DNA from 2 places in the Polaromonas sp. P3_A5 genome. Region 1 is predicted to be linked to the other one. Evidence: predicted binding sites of a transcription regulator. Region 1 holds the regulator's gene; the other holds the start of a gene.

Region 1 (15,240 bases):
ACCGCTGGGCGCCTGCCAGTTCACGCCGAGCTGGGCGTCCAGTTGCCCGTTCAGCGCCGGCAGCAGGAACTGGCCGACGTATTTGGCGGCCATGCCCAGGGGCCAGGCGGCCACGGTGGCCGTAGCCTGGGCGGCCTGGTCGGTGGCTGTGCCGCTAAAGGTGAGCAGCGCCGGTGTTGCAATCGCTTGCGCAGTGGATGCCGCAGATGAGGCCGATGTTTTGGCCGGTTGTTTGGCGCCGGTTTTTGCCGGCGCGGGTGCCGGCGCTATGGCTGCTGGCTCCAGTCCCAGCGAACCATTGAACCGCAGGGGCGCGTTAGCCGCAAAAGGCATGGCGATGCCGGAGGCATCGAGCGTCAGCCCAGCCAGGCGGATGTCAGCGGGTGAGGCCAGTGATTCGTCCAGCCAGTTCACACGGCCGGCACGCACCGCCACGCGGGCGATCTGCACTTTCCAGGGGGCGGACGAAGGCGTGGTTTTAGTTGAAGGTGCAGACGCCGGGGCGCCAGCCGAAGCCGCACCGGCAGGTGCCTGGGCTTGAATATCGGAAGAGTTTTGGCCTGTAGCCCTTTCTGGCTGTGCGCCACCAGCTCCTTTTTTAATAGCATCCGGCGCAGGCGACAGCAGATTCAGCCGCCCTGCCCGGTCCCGGGCGAGGGACAACGTGGGGGCCGTGAGCTCCACCGCAGACAGTTTGACGAACTGCTCCAGCGGGCGCACGTCGTCCATCGTGATCTGCAGGCGCTCAAAGGCCAGCAAGTCGGCGCGGGCCGGTGGCTGGGCTTCGCCGTCTGCAGCGCGCTTGCCGGATGCACCGGGTTTTGCAGCCCGCGCCGGCGCCACAGCCGGCGACTGCCCGACCGTTTGCGCGGCCAGCACACGAACCTTTTCCGCCGTCACGGTTCCGGAAATTCGCACCACCGTGGCGGGTGTCTGCTCAAACGCGACTTTGGCGTCGGCATGCAGCACCGCGCTTTGCAGCCTGACGGGCAGGCTCGCCGGCCAGTACGCCAGGTAAGGGTTCAGGTCAAAACCGCGCAGCGTGAAGGTGGCGTCGGTTTTGTGGGTCTGGGCAAAGGGCGTGCCTTCGGCAGCGGTGTCAAAGCTGCTGCCATTGAGCTTGAAGGCCAGGTGCGGCGAGGTTTTGACCTCTCGCTGGGATTTGAGGTTGCTCAGGAAAGGCACCGACAGGCCCAGCTCCCGCAGTTCATGGGTCTTGCCGACGGACTGGTCGGTGAAGTCCATGCGCCCGCCGCTGACGACGATGTTGTAGACCGCGAACTTCGGCGGGTCGCCGGCAGGGGCATCTGCGGGTGTTTTGAAGCGCTCCAGGATGTCGTCGGTGTCGTAACGGCCCTCACCTTGATGGGTAAGAAACGCGATGGGTTCGTCCACCTGAACAGCGTCGGCCACTGGGGCGAGGCGAAGCAGGGACTCCAGCTCTGCATCTATATATAGGCGCTTGACGGAAAACTGGGGCGTTGCCTGGGGAGAAGCTGCCGAAGCGCCACCCACAGGGCCGGCACGGGCGATGGCCAGGTCGCGAAGAGTCAGTTCGAGCGACCAGGGCTTGAAGTCGACCTCGCCCACAGTGACCTGCCGGCCCAGCTTTTCAGAGGCGATCTTCTCCAGTTGCGATTTCAGGATGGGCGGCACGGCCGCATAGGCCACCACCCACAACACCACCAAGCTGCCCACCGCCCAGGCCGCGCGACGCTGCCAGAGCGGCGACCGGCCCACAGCGGCCGCCCGTGCCGGCAGGGTTTTGCCGATTTCCCGCCAATTGGTCTCGCGCCAGTTGAATTCCTGCCATTTTTTCTTCAAATCTTTGATTGCCATAGCCGTCGAGTTTTTAGCGCCGGGGCCGCCAGGTCAATGATTTATTTGAAAAAGACGGTCAATCGAAGGGCATTGAAGCCTGTGAAAAGCGGCGCCTCAAAAGAAAAAACCCCGGGCAGTTAGACCGACCGGGGTTGACGGCGGGCGTTTATGCTCATGCCGTCGGGGTTCCGCAAAGAAGAGAGTTATCGTCTCCAGTGCGATGAAAGCAAGTGATTGCTTCCAGATTTTCCGGGGTTGGTTACCCGGTTGATGCGTGAGTGAACACGCAATTGCAGGTTAAACCCCTGCCGTCCCGCAAGCAAGACCATCTTTTCAATCACAGCGCAGGATGTGATTGCCGATGCCTTTTTGTGTGCTCCCAGGCAACCCAGGCCGGCCGCAGGCGCCGATCCGGCGACTACATGCAACATGGAAAACGGCCTACAACCGCAGCCGCGAAAGGCTGATCGCGCTTTTTAGAGGCAAAACTTAACTTAGAGCTCCATCTCAAATAAAGCCCGTAAACACCTTGATTCAGGCCGGTTTTGCCGGAAATCAAGGTTTTTATTTGACTTTTTGATATAAAGAATTGATTTGTTATTATTGACAGGTTATTAACCAACCCCATAGAATCCCGCCAGTCCCACGAATCCTAGGGACAACCCGAACCCGCTGCCCTATTCCTCAAAGAAGCCGGCAACGTCAAACAAGGGTCAACACCCACAAGGCTTGCCTTGGTTTGATGGCGACCCAATCAAAGCCTGCCTGGCCCCCAAAGGGCCTGCAAGCGTAGAAAGGAGTGCTATGACAGCGCTAGGACAATTCGGCCTTAACCTGAATGTCAACGCACACATCAAGAATGTGCGAAGCAGTGTTTCAAACATTGTTGATGACATCTCCCAAGGCTTTTTCGAGATTACCCACAACAGCTTCGCCCTTCTGGGCCTGGCGGTCGTGTTTGCGGTGATCACCCTGACAGCCCGGCCCGACTTGCGTCAGGCCGGTGAATTCAAGCTCATGACCTGGCTGCAGCAGCGCCAGGAGGCTGCCATCGGTTTTACCGAGCCGGCCGCTATTGAGCGCGCCACGGCGTCCAACCCGAAAGACCTGCCCGCCCAACAGGCGGCAGTGGCCTATTGGCTGAGCAAGAAGTACGGCGTCGCGCCCGAGCCGCTGAGTGTGCTGGTGGCCGAGGCCTTCGAGATCGGCCAGAAAGCCAAGCTCGACCCCACCCTGATCCTGGCCATCATGGCGATCGAGTCCGGTTTCAACCCGTTTGCGCAAAGCCCGGTCGGCGCCCAGGGCCTGATGCAGGTCATGACCAAGGTGCACCACGACAAGTACGACAACTTCGGCGGCAAGCTGGCGGCGTTTGACCCGGTGACCAACCTGCGCGTAGGCGTCAAGGTGCTGCAGGAATGCATCGCCCGCGCCGGCTCTGTCGAGGGCGGCCTCAAATACTATGTGGGCGCAGCCAACATGGACGACGACGGCGGGTACGCCGGCAAGGTGATGGGCGAACATGCCCGCCTGCTGGCCGTGGTGGCGTCTGCCTCCAAGCGCGGTGCGCCCTCGCCTTTCTTCACCACACCCGGTGGCACGTCGCGCCCGGTACCGGCCTCCCTGCCGGCCACACCCGAAGCTGATGGCAAGACGCCTGACAAGGTGGCGCTGCTGAACCAGTCCTGATTCGGCCGCTTTGTGGGGGCCTTTTCACCCCATGCACTGCCAAAAAGCCGGGCCGCTGCCAGCGCCCCGGCTTTTTGCTTTTCGGGCTGCAGGTGAAGAACCCCGGAGGCGGCAGGTTTTAGGCGCGCTCAGTTACACTAGCGAGGTGCGCGACTGGCGATAGGCTCAAGGTTTTCGCAACCATTGGAGCTGACGTGGGACACCACTGGGAAGCGCACCGCTGAAAGCCGTTGGGCCGAAGCGTTCAGCCGTTCGCCTGGGCAGCCCTTGTTTCATTCATTGAATAGCAGGGACCACGTCTTTAAGGACTGCCATGTACCACCGCAACATCCTGGTCGAACAAACCGATCCCGAAATCTTCGCCGCCATCCAGGCTGAAAATGCCCGGCAAGAGCACCACATCGAGCTGATTGCCAGCGAAAACTACGCCTCGCCCGCCGTCATGGCCGCGCAGGGCTCGCAGCTCACCAACAAATACGCCGAAGGCTACCCCGGCCGCCGCTACTACGGCGGCTGCGAGCACGTGGACGTGGCCGAGCAGCTGGCCATCGACCGCATCAAAACCATCTTCGGCGCCGAGGCCGCCAACGTGCAGCCGCATTGCGGTGCTTCAGCCAATGAGGCCGTGTTCCTGGCTTTCCTCAAGCCCGGCGACACCATCATGGGCATGAGCCTGGCCGAAGGCGGCCACCTGACGCACGGCATGGCCCTGAATATGAGCGGCAAGTGGTTCAACGTCGTCTCTTACGGCCTCAACGACAAGGAAGAGATCGACTACGACGCAATGGAGCGCAAGGCTCACGAGACCAAGCCCAAACTGATCATCGCGGGCGCGTCGGCTTACAGCCTGCGCATCGACTTCGAGCGCTTCGCCAAGGTGGCCAAGGCCGTCGGCGCGATCTTCATGGTCGACATCGCCCACTACGCCGGCCTGGTGGCCGCAGGCGTGTATCCCAACCCGGTGCCGCACGCCGACATCGTGACGTCGACCACACACAAGAGCCTGCGCGGCCCGCGCGGCGGCATCATCCTGATGAAGGCCGAGCACGAAAAAGCCATCAACAGCGCCATCTTCCCAGGCCTGCAGGGCGGCCCGCTGATGCACGTGATCGCAGCCAAGGCCGTGGCCTTCAAGGAAGCCATGGCGCCCGAGTTCAAGGCTTACCAGCAGCAGGTCGTGAAAAACGCGCAGATCGTGGCCGACACCCTGACGCAGCGCGGCCTGCGTATCGTCAGCGGCCGTACTGAAAGCCACGTCATGCTGGTCGACCTGCGCGCCAAGGGCATCACCGGCAAGGAAGCCGAAGCCGTGCTGGGCAGCGCCCACATGACGATCAACAAGAACGCCATCCCGAACGACCCGGAAAAGCCGATGGTCACCAGCGGCGTGCGCATCGGCACCCCGGCCATGACGACCCGCGGCTTCAAGGACGAAGAAGCCCGCATCACGGCCAACCTGATCGCCGACGTGCTGGACAACCCGCGCGACGCGGCCAACATTGAAGCGGTCCGTGCCAAGGTCCACGCCCTGACCAGCCGTTTCCCGGTCTACCGCTAATCATGACGGGCAGCGCGGACACTATGATTTTGATAGCTACCCGCGCATGTCCTGATTGGGCTGGAGGCCGATTTATGCCTTCAAACCCGGACCAACCCTGATGAAATGCCCTTTTTGCGGCCACCTTGAAACCCAGGTCGTAGAGACGCGGGTGGGTGAAGACGCCGAGTTCATACGCCGCCGCCGCCAGTGCGGCGCGTGTGAAAAGCGCTTCACAACCTATGAGCGGCCCGATGTCACCTTCCCGTCCATCGTCAAGAAGGACGGCAGGCGCATCGAGTACAAGCGCAGCAAAGTCCTGGCGTCCCTGAACCTGGCGCTGCGCAAGCGGCCCGTCAGCACCGAGCAGGTCGACTCGGCGGTTGAACGTATCGAGGAAAAGCTCCTGAGCCTGGGGCTGCGGGAAGTGCCGTCCAACCGTATCGGCGAGCTCGTCATGCGTGAACTCCGCAAGCTCGACAAGGTCGCCTATGTCCGCTTTGCGAGCGTCTACCGCAGCTTTGAGGATATTGACGAGTTCAAGACGCTGGTGGACGAGGTCCGGCGGTAGAAATCGCTCGCGGCGCAGAAAAGCGTCCTGTCCGCTACCAGATTAGTGGTAGCCAGAGTCCGACAGCCGGAGCCTCGCGCGACAAACCCGGTTCCTATACTCACGACATGCGAATGACCGTGTGCTCAACATCCTTACGCCGCCCAGCCAAAGCGGCCCCGCGCGCTTGCAACGCAGGCTTCACCATCATCGAAATCATGGTGACAGTTGCTGTTTTAGCCATGATTTTGGCCATAGGGCTGCCTAATTTGAGGCAGTTTGTGGTGCGAAACCAGGCTGGCGCCATCGCAGCCGAATTTACCAATGACATATCGCGTGCGCGGGTTGAGGCGATCAGCAGAAATAACTGCGTCACCATCTGCATGTCAACCAATACGTCAAACGCATTGACCGGCGGTACCCCCACGTGTGCAACCGCAGGGAGCAACTGGCAGACTGGCTGGATAGTTTTTTCCAACCCCAGCTGTAGTGCTACCCAAAACAACCCGACAACAGTCGGTTCAAGCCTGATTTCCGTGCGCCAGACCGGCAACGAAAGCTTTGAGCTGGCCTCTAGCGGATCGGATCGGCGCATGACCTTTGACTCGCGAGGGCTCGCTGCGGGTATTCAATCCAACTTCACGCTTGCCTATATCCTGGAAAACACCAGCAGTCCGCACTACCGGTCTATTTGTATCAGTTCTGCAGGTCGAGTGAGCGTTAAACAATATGCGGGAGTCAGTGCATGTCCATAAGTCGCCAGCGAGGTGCAGGCCTGATCGAGGCCTTGATCGCCATGCTTATCCTTTCCATCGGTGTGCTGGGCATGGTTGGCATGCAGACAGCCTCTCTCAAATTTGAACAAACCGGATGGGTGCGGTCAGCACTGTCGTCCAGCATCAGCGGCTTTGCGGACCGCATCAGGGCAAATGCCAGTGCGGTCGAGACTGATTACAGCTTCTCCCGGACCTATGCCGCCGAACGTGCATCCATTGATGGAACCCCAACCTACCTGAACCCGGCCAAAGATTGCAACACTGCAACCTGTACCCCGACCGAGCTGGCGGCCTATGACCTCGCTGTCTGGCGTCTTGACCTGAACAGCCAGCTGCCGGGCGCGGTGGGCATCGTGACGTCGACCGGAACCAAGGGCACCAACCTGCGCTTTCTGGTGACAGTGGCCTGGTATAGCAAGGACAACCTGGATGGCACGACTCTGCGTTCCCCCGATTCGTGCACAGCCACTACAACAGGCATCGCGTCGCGAAACTGCTGCCCCGCAGCGCTGGGCACCTCTACCGCCCTGGCCGGCGTGCAATGCGCCAATCTAGAGATGATTCCATGAAAACACTTCACACCGGAAGGGCGCAAGCGCGCTACCGCCAGCGCGGTTTGACACTGATCGAACTGCTGGTCAGTCTGGTCATCAGCCTGGTGCTCGCCCTCGCGGCAGCGGCGGCCTACCTGGGGACTCGCGCAACCGCCACTGCTTCCGCCAATATGGCGATGCTGAACGAGACCGGCAAGCTTGCGCTGGACATGGTTGGCCGGGACCTTCAGATGGCGGGCTTCTATCCCGCGATCATGGCCACCACCTCCGCGGCGCCCAACTTGTTGGGCAAGTTCAGCAACACCAAAAACTCAACGGCTCCAGCCTACGAGCAAGGGTTGTTTGGATGCGATGGCGCGGTATTCAACCCGACCACCAGGACTTGCGGTACCACCGTAGCCAACGCACCAGACTCGGTCGTTATCAACTATTTCGCCATGCCCGAGCTGGACGCGAGCACTTTTGGAAATGGGTTTGACTGCCTCAGGCAAGCAGTTTCACTTGACCCGAACAATGCAGGCCAGATCACCGCAGGACTGCCGCGCTACGTGTCCAACCGCTTTGGCCTGGTCGCCACCAGCTATACGGCCCAAGGGGTCGGCAGTACCACCCGAACAGTGAACACCAAAAGCCTGGGATGCAACGGCAATGGGAAAAACCCGGAAGACACTGTTTATCAACCGATTTTTGAAGGCATTGAAGACATGGTGATCCGGTATGGCGTGGCTGCCGGGGTAACCAGCCTGTCTCCTGAGACCTACCATACCGCTGCCGAAGTGACCGCATTGCCCAAGGTCGGAGATTTGACCTCGTGGCAACGCGTCACTGCGGTCAGGGTGTGTTTGCTGACCCGCACGCAGGAAAATTCACGCACCCAGGACAAGGCCGGCTCCTTGCGCAGCTATGCCAATTGCCGGGGTGCCAACGTCACCTATACGGCCTCGGACCGCACTATCTACAAAAAGTACGAGCGCGTGTTTGCCATTCGCAACAACTTGACAGGTATCTACTAATGCGAGCCGGCATACCAATCACCGCCCCACGCCTCGAAAGAGGAGTGTCCCTGCCTGTGGTCTTGATGTTCCTGCTGGTCATCACGATTCTCAGCACCATCGGCATGCGGCGCGCAACCACCGGTGAAACGCTCTCGAGAAATCAACTCGACTATGAAGTCGCCCGCCAGGCAACAGAAGCCGCACTGCGCGACGCAGAACGGGACTTGCGTTCGCTTGTACCCACGGTACTCCCCAATGCCCTGTGCGCGCGCAACGACGACAGGCCCGTAGGAGGAGCAACCAGGGCGCCGAACTTCGACAATACCTGCCCCAGAGGGCAATGCCGGTTCGAACGGACGTATTACGACACGAGCAACTACACCACCGTCACCAACCCTGAACCCTGGTGGCCGACCATCAACGGGAAAAAAGGACTCTGGGAGGGGCCACCTGCTTCGCCCAGTGCCAAACCGAGCGATGCGTTAGGTGTCGGCACCAATTGCACCTTTACCGGCGCAGTACCTCTGGGCACCTTTACCGGGGTCCCGAGATTCGCCGGCGTCGCACGGCAGCCTGAATACCTGATTGAGTACCTCGCCGCAGGCAACGACAAAGTCATGCGCATTACGGCCCGTGGTTTCGGTGCAGATCTCAATACTGAAGTTGTGATGCAGACTTATTTTCGCCCCTACATGAAGTGAGAAAATCCATGAAAAAAATCATTACTATTGCCGGATTTTTACTTGCAGCGCTCACTTCGCAAGGCGTGGCATTCGCGCAGGCACTGACTCCGGCCATCCCGCCAAACATCGTGACCTCGACCCCGAGGCCCATGATCATGCTGAACATGTCGAAAGACCATCAGCTTTTTTACCGGGCGTATGACGAGTTCTCGGATCTTGACGGCGACGGAATCCCCGAAACCACCTACAAGCACAGCTTCAATTACTACGGGTATTTCGACTCCTATAAATGCTATAGCTACAGCGGCACGACAAACCGCTTTGCGCCCGTCAGCACCAACACGGACAAATATTGCACGGGCAACTGGAGCGGCAACTTCCTGAACTGGGCCACCATGACCCGCATGGACGTGGTGCGCAAGGTGCTGTACGGCGGCTTGCGTTCCACCGACACCAATGCACTGACCATTCTGGAGCGTACCAGCCTGCCGACAGATGCCCATTCATTCGCCAAGTATTACAAGGGCGACGACCTGGATCAGCTTACGCCTTTTACGGCCAGCCAGCTTGCGGCTTCGAGCGTCATCAGCAACGACAACACCAATAACGCGCGGCGCCTTATCGAGTTTGCGTTCAATTCCAATAAGGCTCACAAGAACGGTCCCGGCACCGCGCCAGCGGCAGCCATTGCCACCACTTGCCAAACTCTTGTTGAAACTTACTATGGCGGTGCAACCAATGCCCCCCCTCAGTACAACTGTGTGACGCATTCCGTCGCCCAGGCCACCACATTCAATGTCGAGGTCGGCGACCAGATCAGGGCGGTGTACACGACCACGCCAGCCCAATACATGGAAGGTGTCGCGGTGGCCGTAGACCCTGCCTGGATCACCATGGTGATCACGCCAACGGGTTATGTCGGTGCGACCGCTGGAACACCTACGCTGACCATCAAGCAATGGACCATCCAGAACCTGACCCAGACTTCTGCCACCATCTGCAATACCACGCTGGGTGACAACCTGACCGCCAACTCGCCGTTCAATACCAACACGGCAGGCAACGGCGATTCCCACACCAATGCCAACCCGCCCTTGATGCGGATCGCCAAGGGCGACTACCAGCTCTGGAATGCCAATGAGCGGTGGCAGTGCCATTGGAGTGGAGAAAAAAGTGCCTCCAACGGTAACAACGTAGGCGTCACCGGATTGGGATCCGGCTCCAGCAATCCCACAAAGAGCACGGCGGGAGTCATCATTGGCACCACTGGCCCTGACTTTATCGTGCGGGTCGAGGTTTGCGCATCGGCGCTGCTGGGTACCGAAAATTGCAGGCAATATCCGTCCGCCAATTTCAAGCCAATCGGCTTGCTGCATGAGTACGGTGAAGGCAACCTTGCCGAATTCGGACTGATGACCGGCTCCTTTGCCAAAAATATCAGCGGCGGTGTCCTTCGAAGTAATTTGCAGACATTTCGCAATGAAGTGAACTACACCACCGATGGCACGTACACCGCCACGCAGGGCATTGTTTACACCATCAACAAGTTGCGCGTTTATGGGTATCGCTATAGCGACGGTACCTATATCGGGGACGGCAACTGTACTTTCCAGCTGACATCACTGACGGACAACCAGTGCACCAGCTGGGGCAATCCCATGGGTGAGATGTTCACCGAAGCGCTTCGCTATCTTGGTGGATTGTCGGCAAGCGGTACTTATGACTACACACAAACAGGCTCAAAAGATGCCGCCATGGGGCTGCCAAAGCCTGCCTGGATTGACCCGGTGAACCGGGCCAACGCCGCCGCCAAGACAGCTGCCGATGCCATTTTCGGCCAGGGCCAGTGCCGCGCCATCAATGCCATCAACTTCAATGCCAGCGTGACGTCTTATGACAACAACACGAGCACCCAGTGGAGTCCTTTCGCCACATTGCCGGGCAGCCCAAGCCTGGTCAACATGATCAATGTGATTGGTACGGATGAAGGGATTCATGGCAACAAGTTTTTCATCGGGAACAATGGCACCACAAACGATGGAACCTGTACCGGCAAGACAATTTCCACGCTGGCAGCAGTAGACGGTCTGTGTCCTGACGCCCCAACGTATGCCGGCTCGTATGCGCTGTCTGGTGCGGCCTATTGGGCCAGAACCAACGCCGTGCGAACACCGACTGCCGCGCAGCTGGTTGCCAATCCGGATGCATTCAAGGTCAAAAGCTTCTCGGTCGCGCTGTCGCCCGGAAAACCCCGCATTGAAATTCCGCACCCCACCATTGCGGGTCGCAAAATCATCATCCAACCGTCCTATCAATTGCTTGTGGGTGGCGCTGTTGGCGGTGGCACCCTGGTGGACTTCCGGGTGGTCGGTACCCCCACAGCTACATCCGGAAAGTTCCTGATCATCTGGGAAGACTCCGAGCAGGGTGGTGACTACGACAGCGATGCGTCCGGCATCCTGCGCTACGAAGTCGTGGGCAACAAGGTCTACGTCTACACCCGGGTTTTTAATGCTGCGTCACTGAACCCCCAGGGGTTTGGATACACCATATCGGGCAGCACCAAAGACGGCGCGCACTTCCATTCCGGCATCTATACCTACAACTTCACAGACAGCACCACGCTGACAGTGAAGAAGGCGGATGGTACCGTGCACCCCAACATCAATACATCGGGCGGCTGCAACAACTGCGAAGTGAACCAGGAAGAAAGCCGGGCTGAATACGATTTTGGAACAGCGACGGCAGCACAGTTGCAAGATCCGCTCTGGCTTGCCGCGAAATGGGGCGGATTCAGTAAAAATGAAAACGTTACCGTACCGCCATCAGTCCCGAAAATTTACTTCGAAAAACCCACCACCGACAAGGCCAACTGGGATGTGAAGAAGCTGGATGGCACGTCTGGCGCAGATGGCTTCCCCGACAACTATTTCCTGGCGATTCGCCCAAGCGAGCTGGAAAAAGCATTGCGCGCCGCCTTCAGTGCCATCGTGGGAGCGTCCAATACTGCGCCCGCTGTCGCTTCTGCACAGATCCAGACCGGCAGCCTGAAATACCTGGCCAGCTTTGACGGCGATGATGGTCATGGAGAATTGCTGACATTCATCGTCAAGCCGGACGGTGACTTTGATATTCGCCTCAAGAGTGACGGCACACTGGACCGGACGTACTATTACTGGGACGGCCATACCAAATTGACGGCATCCACCACTCGCCAGGTCATTACCAATGTCGGGAACTCAACCGGCACGCCGTTTACCTGGGCTGCACTGTCGAATGCCGTCAAAACCACCGCAGTGGGCGGTACCGATGCAACGGCCCAAGCCAAGCTCAACTGGCTGCGGGGCAGCCGGGTTGACGAAGCCCCGACAGGCCTCAGGTTCCGCAAACGCAACGCCAATTCCATCATGGGCCCCGTCGTCAACTCCAACCCCGTGGTGACGTCCAAGCCCAATGCAGACTACTTCGGCACTGTCTTTCCGGGCTACGGTACGTTTGTCACGGCGCAAAAAGACCGCAAAAACATTGTCTGGCTTGGCGCAGGTGACGGCATGTTGCACGGTTTCGACGCTTCCACTGTTGCATCAGTAGGCGGTACACCCATCATTTCGTACGTGCCACAACTTATTCATTCCCGCCTGCAAGATTGGGTGGACCCTGCCGGCGAAAAAGTCCAGTCATTTATGGATGGAACGCCCTACTCCGCAGATGTATTGCTGGGATCCACGATCACCAATGCGACAGCGCCGGGCTATGACGCACTGGCCCCTGCGGCTGCATGGAAGACCTATCTGTTTGCATCTTTGGGGCGCGGCGCGAAAGGCATCTTTGCGCTTGATGTCACGGATCCCACTACATTGACGGAAACGAATGCAGCGAACGTCTTCAAATGGCAGTTCTCTGAAGCAGACGACAGCAGCGGCGACCTCGGGTACAACCTGGCGCAAATGGGCACCACGAATCGTTCAAGTGAACAAGCCGGCGCTGTTGCCAAAATGAACAATGGCAAATTTGCCACGATTGTTCCGAACGGCATCAACAGCACGAACGGATCGGCGGCGCTCTATATCCTGTTTGCAAATGGCCCATATAGCGGTGTCTGGACGCCCGGCGTGAATTACGTCAAGCTGGTGGCTGCCGCGGGGCCCAGCAATGGATTGTCGCAAGCCACCTGGGTGGACACAAACAATGACGGAGTCGCGGACGTCATCTATGCGGGCGACCTCAAGGGCAACCTGTGGAAGTTCGACGTTTCGAGCCCTAATCCAGCGCTCTGGAAGGTTGCTTATGCCAATACGGATGGCACCAACAAACGGCCGCTGTTCATCGCCAAACCCACGGACGCATCGGTTGACCGCCTGCCCATCACGTCTGCCCCAGAGTATCGGTTCCATCCATTGGGTGGTGTGGTGGTGAACTTCGCCACCGGCAAATCCGTCGTCAGCTCCGACTTCCCCGACGGTAGCGGTCGCGTTCACGGGATTTTTGGCATCTGGGACAAACCCCTCTATTCCAGCGCTGCCTACATTGCCGACCCTACATTGCTCGACAACACGACGACCGGCCTTCCCCGCCTGCGGACGCAGCTGGCAGCCCGCACATTCGTACGCATTACTGTGGATGACGCGGACCCCACCAATGGCATTCTGGGCCAAGGTTATGTGACTGGCGCAGCCATGGACTGGACAAACAACAAGGGCTGGTACATCAATTTGCCGGACACCTCGGAAATGGTGGTGAGTAACCCGACCATGAGCCAGGGCCTGCTGGCTACTGTGTCTATCGCACCGGCGGCCACGAGCAGCAACATCTGCTTTAGTGGACCGGCTGCCTACATTACCTTTGTAGACCCCATCACCGGCCTGTTGAACACGGGACTCTTTGGCACCATCACGATTGGTGGAGTCACCTATAACACCGCATCCATCAAAATCACCGATCAGCGAGTCACTGTATCCGGGGATGCAACCACTTCCCAGTGCGCGTCGGGCCAGCTCAATTGCACACGTATTATTGGTGACACCACCGATGAAGGCGGTAGCTCAAACAATACAAATGCGCGAATTTACTGGCGCGAGATCCCCTCCTTCAAGACCAGGTAAATCCTATGAAAATTCTTTCTCACGAAACTACAAGGGAAAATCGATTGTTCGGCATTGCCCATCGAAGCAGAGGCTTCACGCTGATTGAGCTGATGATCGTGGTCGCCATCATTGGCCTCTTGAGCGCTGTCGCACTTCCGAGCTACAAGGAATACGTGGCAAGAGGACGCAGGGCTGAAGTCCGGACTGTGCTCCTTGAAGCATCGCAATGGATGGAGCGCCACTACACGGAAAACATGAAATACGACAGCAATACCGCAGGTACCCTCGTGGCCGATTTGTTTCCGGGAAATTTGAAGCAATCACCTCGTGATGGCGGCGGTGCCTACACCATCGCTGTATCTGCCGCGGCGGCAAGAACTTATACCGTCACCGCGACACGCAGCTCACCCGGTCCGATGTCTGCCGATAAATGCGGCGACTTCCAGATTACGAATACGGGGGTGAAAAGCAACGTTAATTATTCAGGGTATTCATCTGCTCTGGATGCCGCCACTTCTTGCTGGAAATGATGCGCCCAGCCATGCCAACCGGTGAAACATAAGACGGGAAGAGGCCTATCTCAACGGACGTGCTGGGTTCTTGCGGCAACCGTTTCGCTACTTATGCACGGTGGCTTGCTGTTATTGGTATCGCAATCTATCGAAAAGCCCAGAAAAACCTCGGCAGCGATAAGCCCGGTTAAGCGCAACATGGTCGCCCGGGTGATATCCGGACCCAGCAACGCTGCTCAGGCGGAGCCGACCGAACCCACACCCGAGAACTCCGCCGCAACAAGCAAGCCATCGCCTGTTGAAGGTGTGGTCACGCCCAGCCAGGTGCTTTCCTCCACGAGCCCGAGAAAACCGGGTATGTCTGACCTTCGCTTTTTTGACATTGAAGAGGTAGATCAACCTGCCCTTCCGATGCTCGACTGGAATTTCCCTGAGAAAATTGCAGCAAGCCTGAAACTGCGTCGTCTGGTCATAGAAATATGGATTGCAGAAGATGGCCGTTTGCTGGATATGAACATCATTTCTTCGAGACCGGAAATCAGCCGGAGCCAGCAGGCCCAGATCATAGAGTCCCTTATGCAAACGAAAATGAACCCCGCGACAAGACAAGGGAATATAGTCGCCAGTCGAAGGGTTCTCGAGATGGGCTTTGCCTCCGAGTCAAACCCCTGATCCTCCAGTTCCCCTCCCAAAATCTGAGCCGTTAGAAAATCCATGAACCTTTTGATGCTGCAGACCTTGCGGGTGTCCAAAGAAGCCCTGTACCTCAGCGCTCCAAACCCTCGCGTTGGTTGCATCTTGGCAGATTCAAGTGGGAACAATATTCTGGGAACGGGACATACCCAGCAGGCAGGCGGCCCCCACGCCGAAATCATGGCCCTGCGCGATGCAGCGAATAAAGGCCACTCGGTCAAAGGCGCCACCGCCTATGTCACCCTCGAGCCCTGCTCTCACCACGGGCGAACAGGCCCCTGCTGCGATGCGCTGGTCGCTGCTGGTATCAAAAAGGTGGTTGCATCGATAGCGGACCCCAATCCTC
Region 2 (15,240 bases), 740 kb from region 1:
GCGCCGGCAACATCGCCTACAGCCTGCAGCAGCTTGGCGGCAAGCCGCTGCCCATGGCCACGGTCGGCAGCGACGGCGCTGAGTACGTGGAGCGCATGAAGACGCTGGGCATCAGCACGGAATTTGTGCGGCAGGTGGGCGACACCTACACCGCCCAGGCGATGATCATGACCGACCGGGACAACAACCAGATCACGGCTTTTCATCCGGGTGCCATGATGCAGGCCCATGTCACCCGCATTGACGCACGCGATGACATCAAGCTGGGCATTATCTCGCCTGACGGGCGCGATGCCATGCTGCAGCATGCCGAGCAGTTCAAGCTGGCTGGTATCCCCTTCGTTTTTGATCCAGGCCAGGGCCTTCCCATGTTTGACGGCAAGGAGCTTTCCCACTTTGTGGAACTTTCCACCTGGGTGACCGTCAACGATTACGAGGCCAAAATGCTGTGTGACCGCACGGGCCTGTCATGCGCCGAATTGTCCCGCCGGGTGCAGGGCCTGGTGGTGACGTTGGGCGCGGAAGGTTGCGAGGTCTGGATTGGCGGCGAGAAAACCCTCGTGCCGCCGGTGAAAGCCGAAACTGTGGTCGACCCGACGGGATGCGGCGATGCCTTTCGCGGCGCTTTGCTGTTTGGCCTGGAAAAAGGCTGGGCGCTGGACCGCTGCGCCGCGCTGGGCAACCGGGTAGGTGCACACAAGATCGCGACGCGCGGCGGCCAGAACTACACGCTGAATTCAGAGAAAATCGGCGATTGAGCGTGACTGGACGGGCGCAAGAAGCTATCGAATTAATAGCTACGCCCCCTTTCGCCTACTTCTCGCGGCGCTTTACGTGGGGCTATGGCTCGCGGTGGTCCAGTGCTTTCAGCCATTCATTCCACGCAGCCTGGCTTGCCGCTGCAGCGCTGACGCGCAACTGCTTGCGCCTTGAAGCCTCTCCGCGGGCCAGCGTGACCGCCTGCTGCGGAACGCCGAGGCAACCGGCCAGCCACTTCACCAGCGCCTGATTGGCTTTGCCGTCCACGGGCGGTGCCTGCAGCCGCAGGCGCAGCGCCTGCTGGCCGGCCTCTCCATGCAGGCCCATCATCTCGGTTTTGGCGGCGTTGGGCACCACATGGATGTCGATCAGAACGTCCCCATTCTTTTCCCGTCGCAGAAAAGGAAGTTCGGGCAGCGCGGGGAACGGTTTCATGGCTGGAGTGGTCCGGCGGCGGTAAACAGGGGTCAGGGGTGTCAATTGTGGATGGCCTCAGGAACGGCCCAGCCATGAAAAAAGCCCGACATCTTTCGATATCGGGCTCTAAGCAGAATTACCTTACTGCTTACGGCTTGCTGGCTGTCGGAAACGGCCAGGCAGCTTGCGGGTTCAGAGTAGTCTGAGCCGCAGGGGCAGCCGCTGCAGCGGGTGCTTTCGCAGCTTTGGCAGCAGGTTTTTTCGCGGCTTTCTTCGCAGCGGGCTTTTTCGCTGCTTTCTTGGCGGCAGGCTTTTTCGCAGCGGCTTTCTTCGCCGCTGGTTTCTTCGCTACCTTTTTCGCGGCCTTCTTGGCTGCTGGCTTTTTCGCTGCAGCTTTCTTCGCTGCTGGCTTCTTGGCCGCTACCTTCTTGGCTGCTGGCTTTTTCGCTGGCGATTTTTTCGCAGCTGGCTTTTTGGCCGCTACTTTTTTCGCTGGAGCTTTTTTAGCCGGAGCTTTTTTCGCTGCTGCTTTTTTCGCAGGAGCCTTCTTAGCCGCTACTTTTTTCGCAGGGGCTTTCTTTGGAGCAGCTTTTTTAGCCGCAGTTTTTTTCGCAGTTGCCATAGTTTTCTCCTTGATCACGTTGCAAAGAGCACTTCACGGTTGGAGTACGTAAAGCGATTCACGGCGTTGGGCCCCGGATAAACCGGTCCCAGCGCCGCGAACACAGGAGCAAAGCCCAACGCGCACTCTTCGGTGCTGTCACTGGTCATTGCAATTCTTGAAATCATTGTTCGCTTGTCTCGCGTATTTTTCTGGTCAATCAATCCCAGGAAAGGGCACCACCGGACTGGTACTCGATCACACGGGTTTCAAAGAAGTTACGCTCTTTTTTCAGGTCGATCATTTCGCTCATCCATGGGAACGGATTCTCCTCGTTGGGGAAGAGAGTTTCAAGTCCGATCTGCGTGGCACGGCGATTGGCAATGTAGCGGAGGTAGCCTTTGAACATGGACGCATTGAGGCCGAGCACGCCGCGCGGCATGGTGTCTTCGGCGTAGCGGTACTCCAGTTCGACGGCTTTCATGAACAATGCCTTGATTTCGGCCTTGAAGTCCGCCGTCCAGAGATGGGGGTTTTCCAGCTTGAGCTGATTGATCAGGTCGATGCCGAAGTTGCAGTGCATGGACTCGTCGCGCAGGATGTACTGGTACTGTTCGGCGGCGCCGGTCATCTTGTTCTGGCGACCCAGGGCAAGAATCTGCGTGAAGCCCACATAGAAGAACAGGCCTTCCATCAGACAAGCAAACACGATCAGCGACTTGAGCAGGGTCTGGTCAGCTTCGGTAGTGCCAGTTTTGAAGTGAGGGTCGGAAATCACTTCAATGAAAGGAATCAGGAACTGGTCCTTGTCCTTGATCGATTGCACTTCGTTATAGGCGTTGAAGATTTCGGCTTCGTCCAGGCCCAGTGATTCAGTGATGTACTGGTAGGCGTGGGTGTGAATGGCTTCTTCAAAAGCCTGGCGCAGCAGGAACTGGCGGCATTCGGGTGCGGTGATGTGGCGGTAGGTGCCCAGCACGATGTTGTTGGCTGCCAGCGAGTCGGCGGTCACGAAGAAACCCAGGTTGCGCTTGACCAGACGGCGTTCGTCTTCGGTCAGGCCGTTCGGGTCTTTCCAGAGCGCGATGTCGCGCGTCATATTTACTTCCTGCGGCATCCAGTGGTTGGCGCAGGTGGCGAGGTATTTTTCCCAAGCCCACTTGTATTTGAACGGCACCAGCTGGTTGACGTCGGTCTGGCCATTAATGATGCGTTTGTCGGAGGCCTTGACGCGTTGTGCCTTGGCGGGTGCGGCGGCAGACGTAGAAGGTGCTGCAGCTTGCACAGGTGCGAACGCGCCGTCGTTGAGCATGCGCACTTGCGCCTGGGGCTGCTCGGCAGTGTTCAAAGAAAGAGGCGGAAGTTCCATCGAGCGGCCTTCAGGCAAGCCGCTGTTGTGAGATGTTTGCAAAGATGGTTTGACTTCTTCGTCCCAGGTCAACATAGAGGTTTCCAATACTTTGGGATTATGAAAGCAGCGATACAAAATGAAAAGTGTTCATTCACATCGCTACAAAATTGTGTTGCTCAATTACATCGAATCGTGCGATGAAGCTCAGCGCACGATTCGGTGTTTTATTGGCAGGCCTCGCAACCTGGGTCATCGATTGCACAGAATTTGATGTCGGTCGCGGGCGATGCACTCATCTGCGCCTGCGCTGCGGCGGCTGCCGCTTCGAGCGCGCTCATGCCGCCGCCTGCCGTCGCGGTACCCGATGACACCGAGTTCATCTTGCCCGCGGTCACGGTCGACTTCTCGGCGTGCGTCGCGCTTTGCGTGCGCAGGTAGTAAGTCGTCTTGAGGCCGCGCAGCCAGGCCAGCTTGTAGGTGTCGTCGAGCTTTTTGCCCGAAGCGCCTGCCATGTAGATGTTGAGCGACTGTGCCTGATCAATCCACTTCTGGCGGCGCGCTGCCGCCTCGACAATCCAGGAAGTTTCAATCTCAAACGCCGTGGCGTAGAGCGCTTTGACGTCCTGCGGTACGCGATCGATCGGGCGCAGGGAGCCGTCAAAGTGCTTCAGATCCACCACCATCACGTCGTCCCATAGGCCCAAGCGCTTCAGGTCGCGGACCAGGTAATGGTTGATGACGGTAAATTCACCCGACAGGTTGGACTTGACCGACAGGTTGCCAAAGCAGGGTTCGATACAAGCATCCACCCCAATGATGTTGGAGATGGTGGCTGTGGGCGCAATGGCCACGCAGTTGGAATTGCGCATGCCGTCTTTGGCAATCTTCTTGCGCAAAGCGTCCCAGTCAAGGCTGGCGGAGCGGTCGACTTCCACATAGCCGCCGCGCTGCTCGGCCAGCATGTCCAGCGTATCCAGCGGCAGGATGCCCTTGTCCCAGAGCGAGCCTTTGTACGTGGCATATTTACCGCGCTCTTTGGCCAGTTCGGTCGATGCCCAGTAAGCGTGGTAGCAGACAGCCTCCATGGATTTGTCGGCGAACTCGACAGCTTCCTGGGAAGCGTAAGGCACGCGCAGCTCGTACAGGCAGTCCTGGAAACCCATGATGCCCAGGCCCACAGGGCGGTGGCGCATGTTGGAATCGCGGGCCTTCTTGACGGCGTAATAGTTGATGTCGATCACGTTGTCCAGCATGCGCATGGCCGTGGTAATGGTCTTTTTAAGCTTCTCGTGGTCGACTGCGCCGTCCTTCAGATGCTGGACGAGGTTGACCGAGCCGAGGTTGCAGACAGCAGTTTCGGTGTCGCTGGTGTTGAGTGTGATTTCGGTGCACAGGTTGGACGAGTGCACGACGCCGGTGTGTTGCTGCGGCGAGCGCACATTGCAGGCGTCCTTGAACGTGATCCAGGGATGGCCGGTTTCAAACAGCATCGACAGCATCTTGCGCCACATGTCGGTGGCCTGCAGCTTGCGGGATGGCTTGATTTCGCCGCGCTCGGCCTTGGCTTCGTAGGCGGTGTAGATTTTCTCGAAGTCCTTGCCGAACTTGTCGTGCAGGTCGGGTGTGTCCGACGGTGAGAACAGCGTCCAGCTGCCCTTTTCCATCACGCGGCGCATGAAGAGGTCGGGAATCCAGTTGGCGGTGTTCATGTCGTGCGTACGGCGGCGATCGTCACCGGTGTTCTTGCGCAGTTCCAGGAACTCTTCAATATCCAGGTGCCAGGTTTCCAGGTAGGCGCAGACGGCGCCCTTGCGCTTGCCGCCCTGGTTGACCGCCACGGCGGTGTCGTTGACGACTTTGAGGAAAGGCACGACGCCTTGCGATTCGCCGTTGGTGCCCTTGATATGGGCGCCCAGGGCGCGCACAGGCGTCCAGTCATTGCCCAGGCCGCCGGCAAATTTGGACAGCAGCGCGTTTTCCTTGATGGCGTCGTAGATGCCGCCCAGGTCGTCGGCGACGGTCGTCAGGTAGCACGACGACAGCTGCGAGCGCAGCGTGCCGGCATTGAACAGGGTGGGCGTGCTCGACATGAAGTCGAAGGACGAGAGGATTTCATAGAACTCGATCGCGCGTTCTTCGCGGTTGATCTCGTTGAGCGACAGGCCCATGGCCACGCGCATGAAGAAAGCCTGTGGTAGCTCGATGCGCTGTTTGCGCACGTGCAGGAAGTAGCGGTCAAACAGGGTTTGCAGGCCGAGGTAGTCGAATTTCAGGTCGCGTTCGGGCTTGAGCGCGGCGCCCAGGCGGGCCAGGTCGAACTGCTGGAGCTTTTCGTCGAGCAGCTCGTTTTGTACGCCCTTGGCGATGAACTGCGGGAAATACTCGGCGTAGCGAATCGCCATGTCTTCCTGACTGACTTCTTCACCCAGCACTTCGCGGCGGATGGTGTGCATCAGCAGGCGTGCGGTGGCGTAGGTGTAGTCAGGGTCTTTCTCGATCAGGGTGCGCGCTGCCAGGATGGACGCCTTGTAGACCTCGTCAATGGGCACACCGTCATAGAGGTTGCGCATGGTTTCCGCAACGATCGGGTCGGGCTTGATATCCGCGCCCAGGTTGGCGCAGGAGGCTTCAATCAACGCCTGCAGGTTGCGGATGTCCAGCGCGACGCGGTTGCCGCGGTCGGTCACATGGATCAGCGGCGCTGCGGGCGCCTGGGTTTGCGGCTGGCGTGCGCGCTCTTGCGTGCGCTTTTCGCGGTACAGCACGTAAGCGCGGGCGATCTCGTGGTGGCCGCCGCGCATCAGGCCCAGCTCGACCTGATCCTGAACGTCTTCTATATGAAAGGTTCCGCCGCCTGGGCGCGAACGCATCAGGGCGCGGATGACCGCCTGGGTCAGGCCGTCAACGGTTTCGCGGACGCTGGCCGAAGCCGCACCCTGCGTGCCATGCACGGCCAGGAAAGCCTTCATCATGGCCACGGCGATCTTGTTGGGTTCGAACGGCACCACGCCGCCATTGCGGCGAATGATCTGGTAATGGGCGAGCGGGTTGCTTTGCGCGTTGGTATCGCCGGTTGCTGGGTTGCTTGCCAGAACGCTCGACGTGACGGGCACCGCGTGTTGTGCAGTTTGCATGACTTCCTCTTTGCTTTGTTTTATGGGTGGTTTGATGTGCTGTTCGGGGGTCTCTGGATATATTGAGGTATTGCACAGGCCTATCAACCTGCTCCTTCATTTCCTGACCCAAATTACATCAAACTGAATTAGGGCTTAGACACTATACCTAGGGTATGGAGGGAATACAAGCCACTACAGGTAGTGTATCGCTGACTGAATGCACCGTTACGTTTTGTGGCTTTTTAGGCCCCATTCCAGACGCCTCGATCAGGGCTTGATGGTGGCTCGTTCAACTTCGCTGAAAGCCTGATGCCATCAGGCTTGTGAAGCTGATGCGGCGTTGTGGCGCGGCTTTTCGCGGGCTTGGGTTGAGAGCGCCGGCCACTGCTGGCGCGGTAAAAATAACCGGAAATTTCAACAGCAAGACGCACCGCAATGGTGAGTGCGTGCAGGTGCACCAGTCACATGATTTCGGGAAAACACCTAGCCGGTGACGACAGCGAGTTTTGCAGCAGAGGCCAGTTGAAGCCAGGGCCCGGGTCCTGCTTGCGGCCGGGTGCAATGTGCTCGTGCCCGGCGATGTGCTCAATGGGGTAGCGCTGCAGAAGCGAGGCGCATAGCCCGGTCAGGGTTTCATACTGGGATGCTTCAAAGGTATCTCCCTCAAGGCCTTCCAGTTCGATGCCGATGGAATCGTCGTTGCAGTTGGTGCGTCCGCGGTAGCTGGATTCCCCGGCATGCCAGGCGCGGTCGTCACAGCTCACAAACTGCCACAGAGCGCCGGTTCGGGCGATGAAAAAGTGCGATGAAACCTGCAGGCCGCGAATGCCCTGAAAGTAAGCGTGTGCCTCCCAGTCGAGCTGGTTGGTGAAAAGGCGTTCGACGTTGCCATTGCCGAACTCACCTGGCGGCAGGCTGATGGAGTGGATGACGATCAGGTCGATTTGCGCGCCGGGAGGGCGTGGACCAAAGTTGGGCGAAGCCAGTGCGCGTGCACAGCGGTACCAGCCGTTTTGCCACAAAGGCCGGGGAAGGGCATTGGGGCTCTCAGGCGGGGTCATCAGCAGGGTCAAGTCCATCGGCCAGGTCGTCATTGCCCGGCGTGGCGATATTCAGGCGTGCAATGCGGTAGCGGATCTGCCGCAGGCTCAAACCCAGCCTCGCGGCGGCGGCGGTACGATTGAAGCCGGTCTCCAGCAAAACCTTGGTCAGGATGTTTCGCTCCTGCCCGTCCAGATAATCCTGCAGGTTTTCCGGGACGGCGACGTGCTCTTCGACCGGCGCATCAAAATGCAGCACGCTTCCTTCGCCGAGCGCCACGGCCCGGTGCAGGATGTTTTCCAGCTCCCTGACATTGCCGTTAAAGGGCCTGGACTGCAGCTGCTCCATCACGGCATCCGTCAACTCGGGCATCTTGAAGCCGGACTCCTGGCAGATTCTTGACAGCAGGGCATTGCAGAGTGCCGGCAAATCCTCCCGGCGTTCGCGCAAGGCCGGCACGGCAATTTCAATCACATTGAGCCGGTAATAAAGATCCTGGCGGAATGTTCCTTCCTGGGCTTCCGCCGCCAGGTTTTTGTGCGTTGCGCTGACGATGCGCACGTCAACGGTGTCCTCCTGCGGCGAACCCAGCGGCCTGACGGTGCGCTCCTGGATGGCGCGCAGAAGTTTGGATTGCATGGCCAGCGGCAGGTCGCCGATTTCATCGAGAAACAAGGTGCCGCCCTTGGCTGCCTGGAAGTAGCCTTGCCGGTCCTGCGCTGATCCGGTGTAAGCGCCCTTTCGTGCACCGAAGAACTCCGCTTCGAGGAGGTTTTCGGGTATGGCGCTGCAATTGACGGCTACAAAAGGCCCTGTCGCGCGGTGGCTGCAGCCGTGTACGGCGCGTGCAACCAGTTCCTTGCCGGTGCCCGATTCCCCCTGAATGAGGACCGGCGCCATGCTTCCCGCCACTTTGACGATGCGCGACTTGACGGCGCGCATGACGGCAGATTCACCCACCAGTTTTTGCAGAATCTGGGTGCCGTCCCCGCTTTTTTTCTGGGCGGAGGGGGCGGTGCCGTGTTCCGGTGCGCTTCGATCGCTTTTGGCCTGTAGTGCAGGATGCTTGGCACCCTGCACGGCGGATGCCACGACACTGCGGAATTGTTTGAGGTCGACCGGTTTCGTGAGGTAGTCAAACGCGCCGGCCTTGAGTGCTTCCACCGCATTTTCGGCCGAGCCGTGGGCCGTAATCACCACGCATCGTTCGGGCCTTTGCTGGTCTATCATGTCTCGCAGTAATTCGAGGCCAAGGCCATCTGGCAGGCGCATATCGGTGATCACAGCATCGAAGTGATGCGCCTTGAGCTGCTCCCGGGCCTGCAGCAGGTCACCGGCTGCCTCCACCCGATACCCTTCCCTGAGCAGCGTCAGTTCATACAGGGTGCGCAAATCCGGTTCATCGTCAATGACGAGGATACGTGCCTGCTGGGGAACGGGAATGGGGGTGCTCATGGTTTTCAGGTTGGCATTGTGGCAAAAGAAGCCGCAGGCAAGGTCATAGACGGACTGGAGGGTGCGAATATGACAAAAAATTCGTTTCCCTCAATGCCGCTGCGCTGCACGCGCTGGTAGCCGATCAGGGCGCCATAGCGTTCGCACAATTCACGGCAAATGTACAGGCCCAGCCCGCTTGAGCGGCTTTCAGAGGAGAAAAATGGTTCGAACAGGTGTGTTTGCACGGTTTGCTCCATGGGTTGGCCATCGCTCCATACGGACAGACGGGCCTGCCCGGGCGTAACGAGCTGGGTGGAGACTTCAATGGCGTGAGAAGATGTGCTGGCATAACGCAGGGCGTTGTCCAGCAGATTGACCATCAGGCGGCGCAAATGCTCGGGCTCAAAGCACACAACGGCATTACCCGAATCTGCCGTGATCTTCATGCGTCGGGACGCTTCAGTCTGCCCTGCCCAGTCCGCGGTAATCTTGTGAGCGGTTTCGTCCAGTGCCAGGGTGGTGGTTTGTGGCGAGGGCAGGTGCGCCTGGGCACGTGAAATGTTCAATACCTCATCGACGATTCTGGCGAGACGTTGCGCATTTTGCCGGATCATGCCTGTGAGCTGGCGGTGCGGCTCGTCTTGCAGGTCTTCTTCCAGCAAGGCATTGGCTTGAGAGATCGCCGCCAGCGGATTCCTGATTTCGTGTGCCACTGCGGCCGACATGCGTCCCATGGCTGCCATCTTCTCGGTCCTCACGCGGGCCTCCATTTCACGCAGGTCCTCCAGGAACATTACACAAAGGCTTTCGTGGGTGCCATTTTTCGAGGCGGCAAGACGAGTGCGTACATGAAGCCGCCGGGTATTGCTGCCCGGGTATTCAAGGCTGATGTCCGCTTCCTGGGGGGTTTGCGTGCTGAACGTGCTGTGCATCAGTTCCGCCAGGGGCAACCAGGCCGCCTCCATGACGAGGATGAAAGGCGCGCTGCGAACTGAATCCCGGGCTCCCAGCAGGCGCCTGGATGCCGGATTGGCCGACCGGACGATGCCGTTGATATCGACCACCAGCACGCCGTCGGCCAAGGTTTCAATGACCAGTTCGTTCACCTGCGTCTGCATGCGCGCGGCGGACTGGCTGCGTTTTGCCAACTGCTCTTCACGGGCCAGCCGCAAGGCGAGGTGGTTCGCAAGCAGCGCGACCAGGAAAAAACCGGAACCGCTCAAGCCCGACTGGAGGAATCGGGCATTGAAGTCGCCCAATACCTGAAGTGAGCTCCACCAGGCGTCGGCCAGAAGCAGCAAGGTCACGCTGGCTGCGGTTCCGAAGGCCAGCAAAATCGGTCCAAGGATGGAGGCAAGGAGCACCGGCAGGGCAAACAGCGGCGTGTAGTTGATGCCGCTCGATTGCAGGAAATTGAGTGTGGAGAACGTGATGACGTCCACGCCGATGGTCAGTAACCACTGTGCGTCAAAGGTGCTTCGTGGTGGCCGCGGTTTGGCCCACAGGCGCACGGCCAGTGTGGCGCACAGGTAGGCGATGCATACCCCAATCGACCAGCGGTTGGTGATGTTGCCCAGCGCGTAGATAACCGCCTGAAGGATGACGAGTACCGTGGCGATGGCAACGCGTGCCGTCATGAAGACACGCCACAAACGGCCGAAGGAGCCCAGTTCGGGCACGGTCTCCCACGCGCCTGATGCCTTGCCTCCCGTTTCAAACCAGTGGGATGGCGTGCTCATTGGGGCCTGCTAACACTATGTTTGCAAGATGCGCTGCGCTCAAAAAGGCCTTGAGCAAGGCGCAAAACGCAGGCGGGGTAGACCCCGTCAAGGCTTTGCAACGCCGCGCAAGGCCTTTTTGATCGCAACCCGGAGGGAATGGGGTGAAAACGGCGCCACTCGGCGTTGCGCTCCTCACCCAGACTCCCGGTCTGGGATTCGTCGCGCGCCTTGATTGGCGCCGTTTTCACCCCATTCGCATTTGTAAACATAGTGTTAGCAGGCCCTAGTCTCCTGCCTGGTGGCGATGCGCGTCACTGCAATAAATCCCCTTGCCGCCTGTCAGGGCGTCGGACTTCGGCAAATGCACGTGGCAGACATCGCATGCGATCATCTCCGCAACGGCCGTTTCGCGGCCCGGTGCCTGGCGGGGACGGGCAGCCGCCGCATCGTTTCTTTCCGCATCGCGGTTGTGACGCCAGAGCCAGAAAACCACCAGCACGAATCCCAGGACCAGAAGGTATTTCATGCCCGCCTCAGAATGACTTCAAGTACAAAGCGCGAACCGGCGTAGCCCAGCAGCAGCAGGCCGGAGCCCAGGTACAGCACACGGACGGCCTTGCGGCCACGCCATCCGAGGCGCGCCCGGCCGATCAGCAGGCCGGCAAACGTCAGCCAGGCCAGGACCGAAAACACGGTTTTATGGTTCCATTTCCAGGCCAGGCCGGGCCCGTAGAGTGTTTCGGCGAACAGCCAGCCTACAAACAGCGTGGCCGACAGCAATACAAAGCCGGCCTCCACGAAGCGGAAGGTGAGCCGCTCCAGCGTCAACAGCGGCACACCCGCATCGGTTTGTGCGGCCAGCCGGATGGAGCGCTCGGAGCGCGTCATCAGCCAGCCGTGCACCACTGCGGCGGCAAACAGCCCATAAGACGCGATGCCCAGGGCCCAGTGCAACGGCAGCCAGGGGGACGCGATGGCGTGATAGGTGGTACCGGGGAAAATGACCGTCAGGATGACAGCTGCGCTGCCCAGCCCTGCCAACGCCCAGTGGGCCTGGAGTTGTGGAAACAGGCGGCTTTCGATGGCGTAAACGGTCAGCACCAGCCAGACCGTCATGGACAGCGCCGGTGCAAAGCCGAAACGCGGGGGCTCGCCCAGCAGGCCATCGGCCAGCGCCAGCGCGTGCAGCAGCCAGGCCGCCAGCAGCAGGCCGCGGATGGCGGCGGGGCCGAGGCGCGGGGAGCCCAGTGCCAATGCAGCGTAGGCGACGGCAGCACCGGCTGCCGCTGCAAGACCCCACCAGTCGCTCAAAGCTAAAATCATGGCTAGAGTTTAGCCTTTACTGCCTCTTTCCCCCCTTTCTGGCAGCCTTCCGCTGCAGCCTTTCTTTTCCACCTAACTGCGCCGCGTTTGTGGCGCCTTCCCATGGCCTCAGCTCTTACCGACAAGTTATCCCGTCTCGTCAAGGAAATGCGAGGCCAGGCCCGCATCACCGAATCCAACGTGCAGGACATGCTGCGCGAGGTACGCATGGCCTTGCTCGAGGCCGACGTTGCGCTGCCGGTGGTGCGCGACTTCATTGCCCGGGTCAAAGAAAAAGCGCTGGGCCAGGAAGTGATGGGTTCTCTCTCGCCGGGCCAGGCGCTGGTGGGCATCGTTAACAAGGAGCTCGCCGCTACCATGGGCGAGGGGGTGAGCGATATCAACCTGGCAGCCCAGCCGCCGGCGGTCATCCTGATGGCCGGCCTGCAGGGCGCGGGTAAAACCACCACTACCGCCAAGCTGGCCAAGCACCTGATCGAAAAGCGCAAGAAAAAGGTGCTGACCGTTTCAGGCGACGTCTATCGCCCGGCCGCCATTGAACAGCTCAAGACGGTCACCAAACAGGCCGGCGCCGAATGGTTTCCCAGCACGCCTGACCAGAAGCCGGCCGACATCGCGCGAGCCGCCATTGACTACGCCCGCAAGCATTTCTTTGACGTGCTGCTGGTCGATACGGCTGGCCGGCTGGCCATCGACGAGGCCCTGATGGCGGAAATCAAGGAGCTGCATGCGATCCTGAACCCGGTTGAAACGCTGTTTGTGGTCGATGCGATGCAGGGCCAGGATGCGGTCAACACCGCCAAGGCCTTCAAGGAAGCCTTGCCGCTCACCGGCATCATCCTGACCAAGACCGACGGCGATTCGCGCGGCGGTGCGGCGCTCAGCGTGCGCCAGATCACCGGCGCCCCCATCAAATTCTCCGGTACCAGCGAGAAAATCGACGGCCTGGAGGTGTTCGACGCCGAGCGCCACGCCGGCCGCATCCTCGGCATGGGCGATATTCTGGCGCTGGTCGAGCAGGTGGCCGCCGGGGTGGACATGGCCTCTGCCCAGAAGCTCGCCGCCAAGATCAAGTCCGGCGACGGCTTTGACCTCAACGACTTCCTGAGCCAGTTGCAGCAAATGAAGAACATGGGCGGGCTCTCCAGCCTTCTGGAAAAGCTGCCCGCGCAAATGGCGGCCAAGGCTGGCCAGGTCGACATGGACAAGGCCGAGAAAGACATTAAGCGCAAGGAGGGCATCATCCAGAGCATGACGCCGCTGGAGCGCCGCAAGCCCGAACTCATCAAGGCCACCCGCAAGCGCCGCATTGCTGCCGGTTCCGGCGTGCATGTTCAGGAAGTCAACCGCCTGCTCAATGAATTCGAGCAGATGCAGGGCATGATGAAGAAGATGAAAGGCAGCGGGATGATGAAAATGATGAAACGCATGGGCGGCATGAAAGGCATGCCCAAGTTTTGATTGATTCGATCTTTAAGTGAAAAATGGCTGCAGCCCAATAAAGACGGGCGCAACCAGCTCCTGAATTAATAGCGTTTGCCTGTCATGAAAAAAGCCGCTTCAAGCGGCTTTTTTCATGGGTTGCCCTGAAGTCAGGCCATTCTCAGGCCGCCTTCAGCCGTGGCTTGGCCAGCCGGCTTGCATGCAGCCAGGCGCGTCGCAGCACCGCCGGCGAACGGGTTTCTTCCGGGATCAGCAGGTAGTTCTGCGCACGCAGGGCCGTGCCCACGCCTACCTTGCTGGTGAGCACCGTCATCGGGATCGCCAGCAGCAGCGGCAGGCCGACCGGGATCAGCCAGATCAAAGCCCGTGCATCGATCACGGCAATGCCGACAGCCAGCAGCGCGATCACGCCGGACATGGGCGCCAACTGCGCCAGCGCATGGCGCCAGGGCACAGCGGCCGCTTCGCGCGGGGGCGATTTCCATTCCAGCTTCAGGCCGGTGAGGGCCACCACCACAAACAGCGAATGCGCGAGCATGCGGATGGGTGCCTGCAACAGCGCGATCAGGGTTTCAAGCAAAGCGCTGCGCAGCAGGGCGACGGTGCCGCCATAGGATTGCTGCTGGCGGTTGACCAGCACGGCCACGATGCCCAGGATGCGCGGCAGGAACAGCATGCACAGCGTCCAGGCCCAAAGCGACATCAGCTCGCCGGGAAGCAGCGTCCAGTCGGCAATCATCGGCGAGCCGGACAGCCACAGCGCCGTACCCAGCGTGAGAAAGCACAGCCACAGCGGCGCCGACAGATACGCCATCGCGCCCGTGCCGAACATGGAGCGGTGTACCGGGTGAATGCCCGGCTCGGCGATCAGGCGCGAGTTTTGCAGGTTGCCCTGGCACCAGCGGCGATCGCGCTGCAGCTCGGCCAGCAAATCGGGCGGCTGCTGCTCGTAGCTGCCCACCAGGTCACCCACCAGCCAGACGTGGTAGCCGGCGCGGCGCATCAGCGCGGCCTCGACAAAATCGTGCGACATGATGCTGCCCGCCATGCCGCCCGTGCCCTTGATATGCGCCAGCGCGCAATGCTTCATGAAGGGCTCAATACGGATGATGGCGTTGTGGCCCCAGTAGTGGGACTCGCCCATCTGCCAGAACTGCATCCCCAGCGTGAAGAGGCGCCCGGTCACGCGTGAGGCGAATTGCTGCGCCCGTGCGTGCAGCGTGACGTGGCCGATGGCCTGGGTTGCGGTCTGGATGATGCCGGCCCTGGGATTGGCTTCCATCAGCTTGACCATGGAAACCAGGCAGTCGCCGCTCATCACGCTGTCGGCGTCCAGCACCACCATATAGCGGTAATCCTTGCCCCAGCGGCGGCAGAAGTCGGCCACATTGCCGGCCTTGCGGTCGGTGCGGCGTTTGCGCAGGCGGTAATAGACCTCGATCTGCGGCTGGTCGGGGTGTCCGGCCAGCTGGGTGCGCAGGTCTTCCCAGGCGGCGCGCTCGGCCTGGATGATGGCCGGGTTGCTGCTGTCCGACAGTACGAAGACATCAAAGCTCTGTACATGGCCGGTCATCGCGACCGACTCGCAGGTGGCGCGCAGGCCGGCGAACACGGTGCGTACGTCTTCATTGCAGATCGGCATGATGATCGCGGTGCGTGTGGACGCATCCAGCGGGTAGTGCTGAACCTTTTTCGCGGACAGCGCGTGTTTGTCACCAAAGATCGTGACGTAAAAGCCCATCATCGCCGTCATGAAGCCGGTCACTACCCAGGCTGACAGAAGGGCAAACAGGCTGATCTGGCCGTACTGCAGCCAGGCGTTGTCATAGTCGGGCTGCATGTCCGCAAAGATGCTGGTTGCCAGCACGGTGCTGATGACGGTCAGCAGCAGGAACACCGTGCGCCGGCGCCGGGCAGCCTGCTGCCAGCGCTCAAGCCGGGGGGCAGGCAGGCGATGGGATGGTGCCGGCGCGGAAACCCGGAATATCGACAGCATGGGCAGCAGCAGCGCGGTGGCCATGCTGTTCCAGA

What was found. Region 1 encodes NrdR, which represses ribonucleotide reductase genes. Its sites were predicted from a motif close to CACNANATNTNGTG; they were not measured.
Region 2: a site for NrdR is predicted at 6,435-6,448, ahead of AC1DU8_RS03205 (ribonucleoside-diphosphate reductase subunit alpha). Genes of this name have one in related genera too.

Annotation. Positions count from the first base shown of each region.
Region 1 covers NZ_JBFUGF010000001.1:1,404,984-1,420,223, reverse strand. Annotated here, with positions in the region: gene AC1DU8_RS06870 (DUF748 domain-containing protein) at 1-1,839, opposite strand, end outside; gene AC1DU8_RS06865 (lytic transglycosylase domain-containing protein) at 2,626-3,510, shown strand; ZMP/ZTP riboswitch at 3,650-3,779, shown strand; gene glyA (serine hydroxymethyltransferase) at 3,824-5,068, shown strand; gene nrdR (transcriptional regulator NrdR) at 5,169-5,618, shown strand; gene AC1DU8_RS06850 (GspH/FimT family pseudopilin) at 5,726-6,352, shown strand; gene pilV (type IV pilus modification protein PilV) at 6,343-6,942, shown strand; gene AC1DU8_RS06840 (PilW family protein) at 6,939-7,940, shown strand; gene AC1DU8_RS06835 (pilus assembly PilX family protein) at 7,940-8,623, shown strand; gene AC1DU8_RS06830 (pilus assembly protein) at 8,632-13,707, shown strand; gene AC1DU8_RS06825 (type IV pilin protein) at 13,713-14,219, shown strand; gene AC1DU8_RS06820 (hypothetical protein) at 14,325-14,873, shown strand; gene ribD (bifunctional diaminohydroxyphosphoribosylaminopyrimidine deaminase/5-amino-6-(5-phosphoribosylamino)uracil reductase RibD) at 14,916-15,240, shown strand, end outside.
Region 2 covers NZ_JBFUGF010000001.1:663,808-679,047, forward strand. Annotated here, with positions in the region: gene AC1DU8_RS03180 (carbohydrate kinase family protein) at 1-758, shown strand, start outside; gene AC1DU8_RS03185 (DUF167 domain-containing protein) at 841-1,194, opposite strand; gene AC1DU8_RS03190 (histone H1-like DNA-binding protein) at 1,325-1,798, opposite strand; gene AC1DU8_RS03195 (hypothetical protein) at 1,813-1,947, opposite strand; gene AC1DU8_RS03200 (ribonucleotide-diphosphate reductase subunit beta) at 1,998-3,221, opposite strand; gene AC1DU8_RS03205 (ribonucleoside-diphosphate reductase subunit alpha) at 3,353-6,262, opposite strand; gene ampD (1,6-anhydro-N-acetylmuramyl-L-alanine amidase AmpD) at 6,706-7,323, opposite strand; gene AC1DU8_RS03215 (sigma-54-dependent transcriptional regulator) at 7,292-8,740, opposite strand; gene AC1DU8_RS03220 (two-component system sensor histidine kinase NtrB) at 8,746-10,461, opposite strand; gene AC1DU8_RS03225 (PP0621 family protein) at 10,727-10,969, opposite strand; gene AC1DU8_RS03230 (cytochrome C assembly family protein) at 10,966-11,766, opposite strand; gene ffh (signal recognition particle protein) at 11,869-13,227, shown strand; gene mdoH (glucans biosynthesis glucosyltransferase MdoH) at 13,370-15,240, opposite strand, start outside.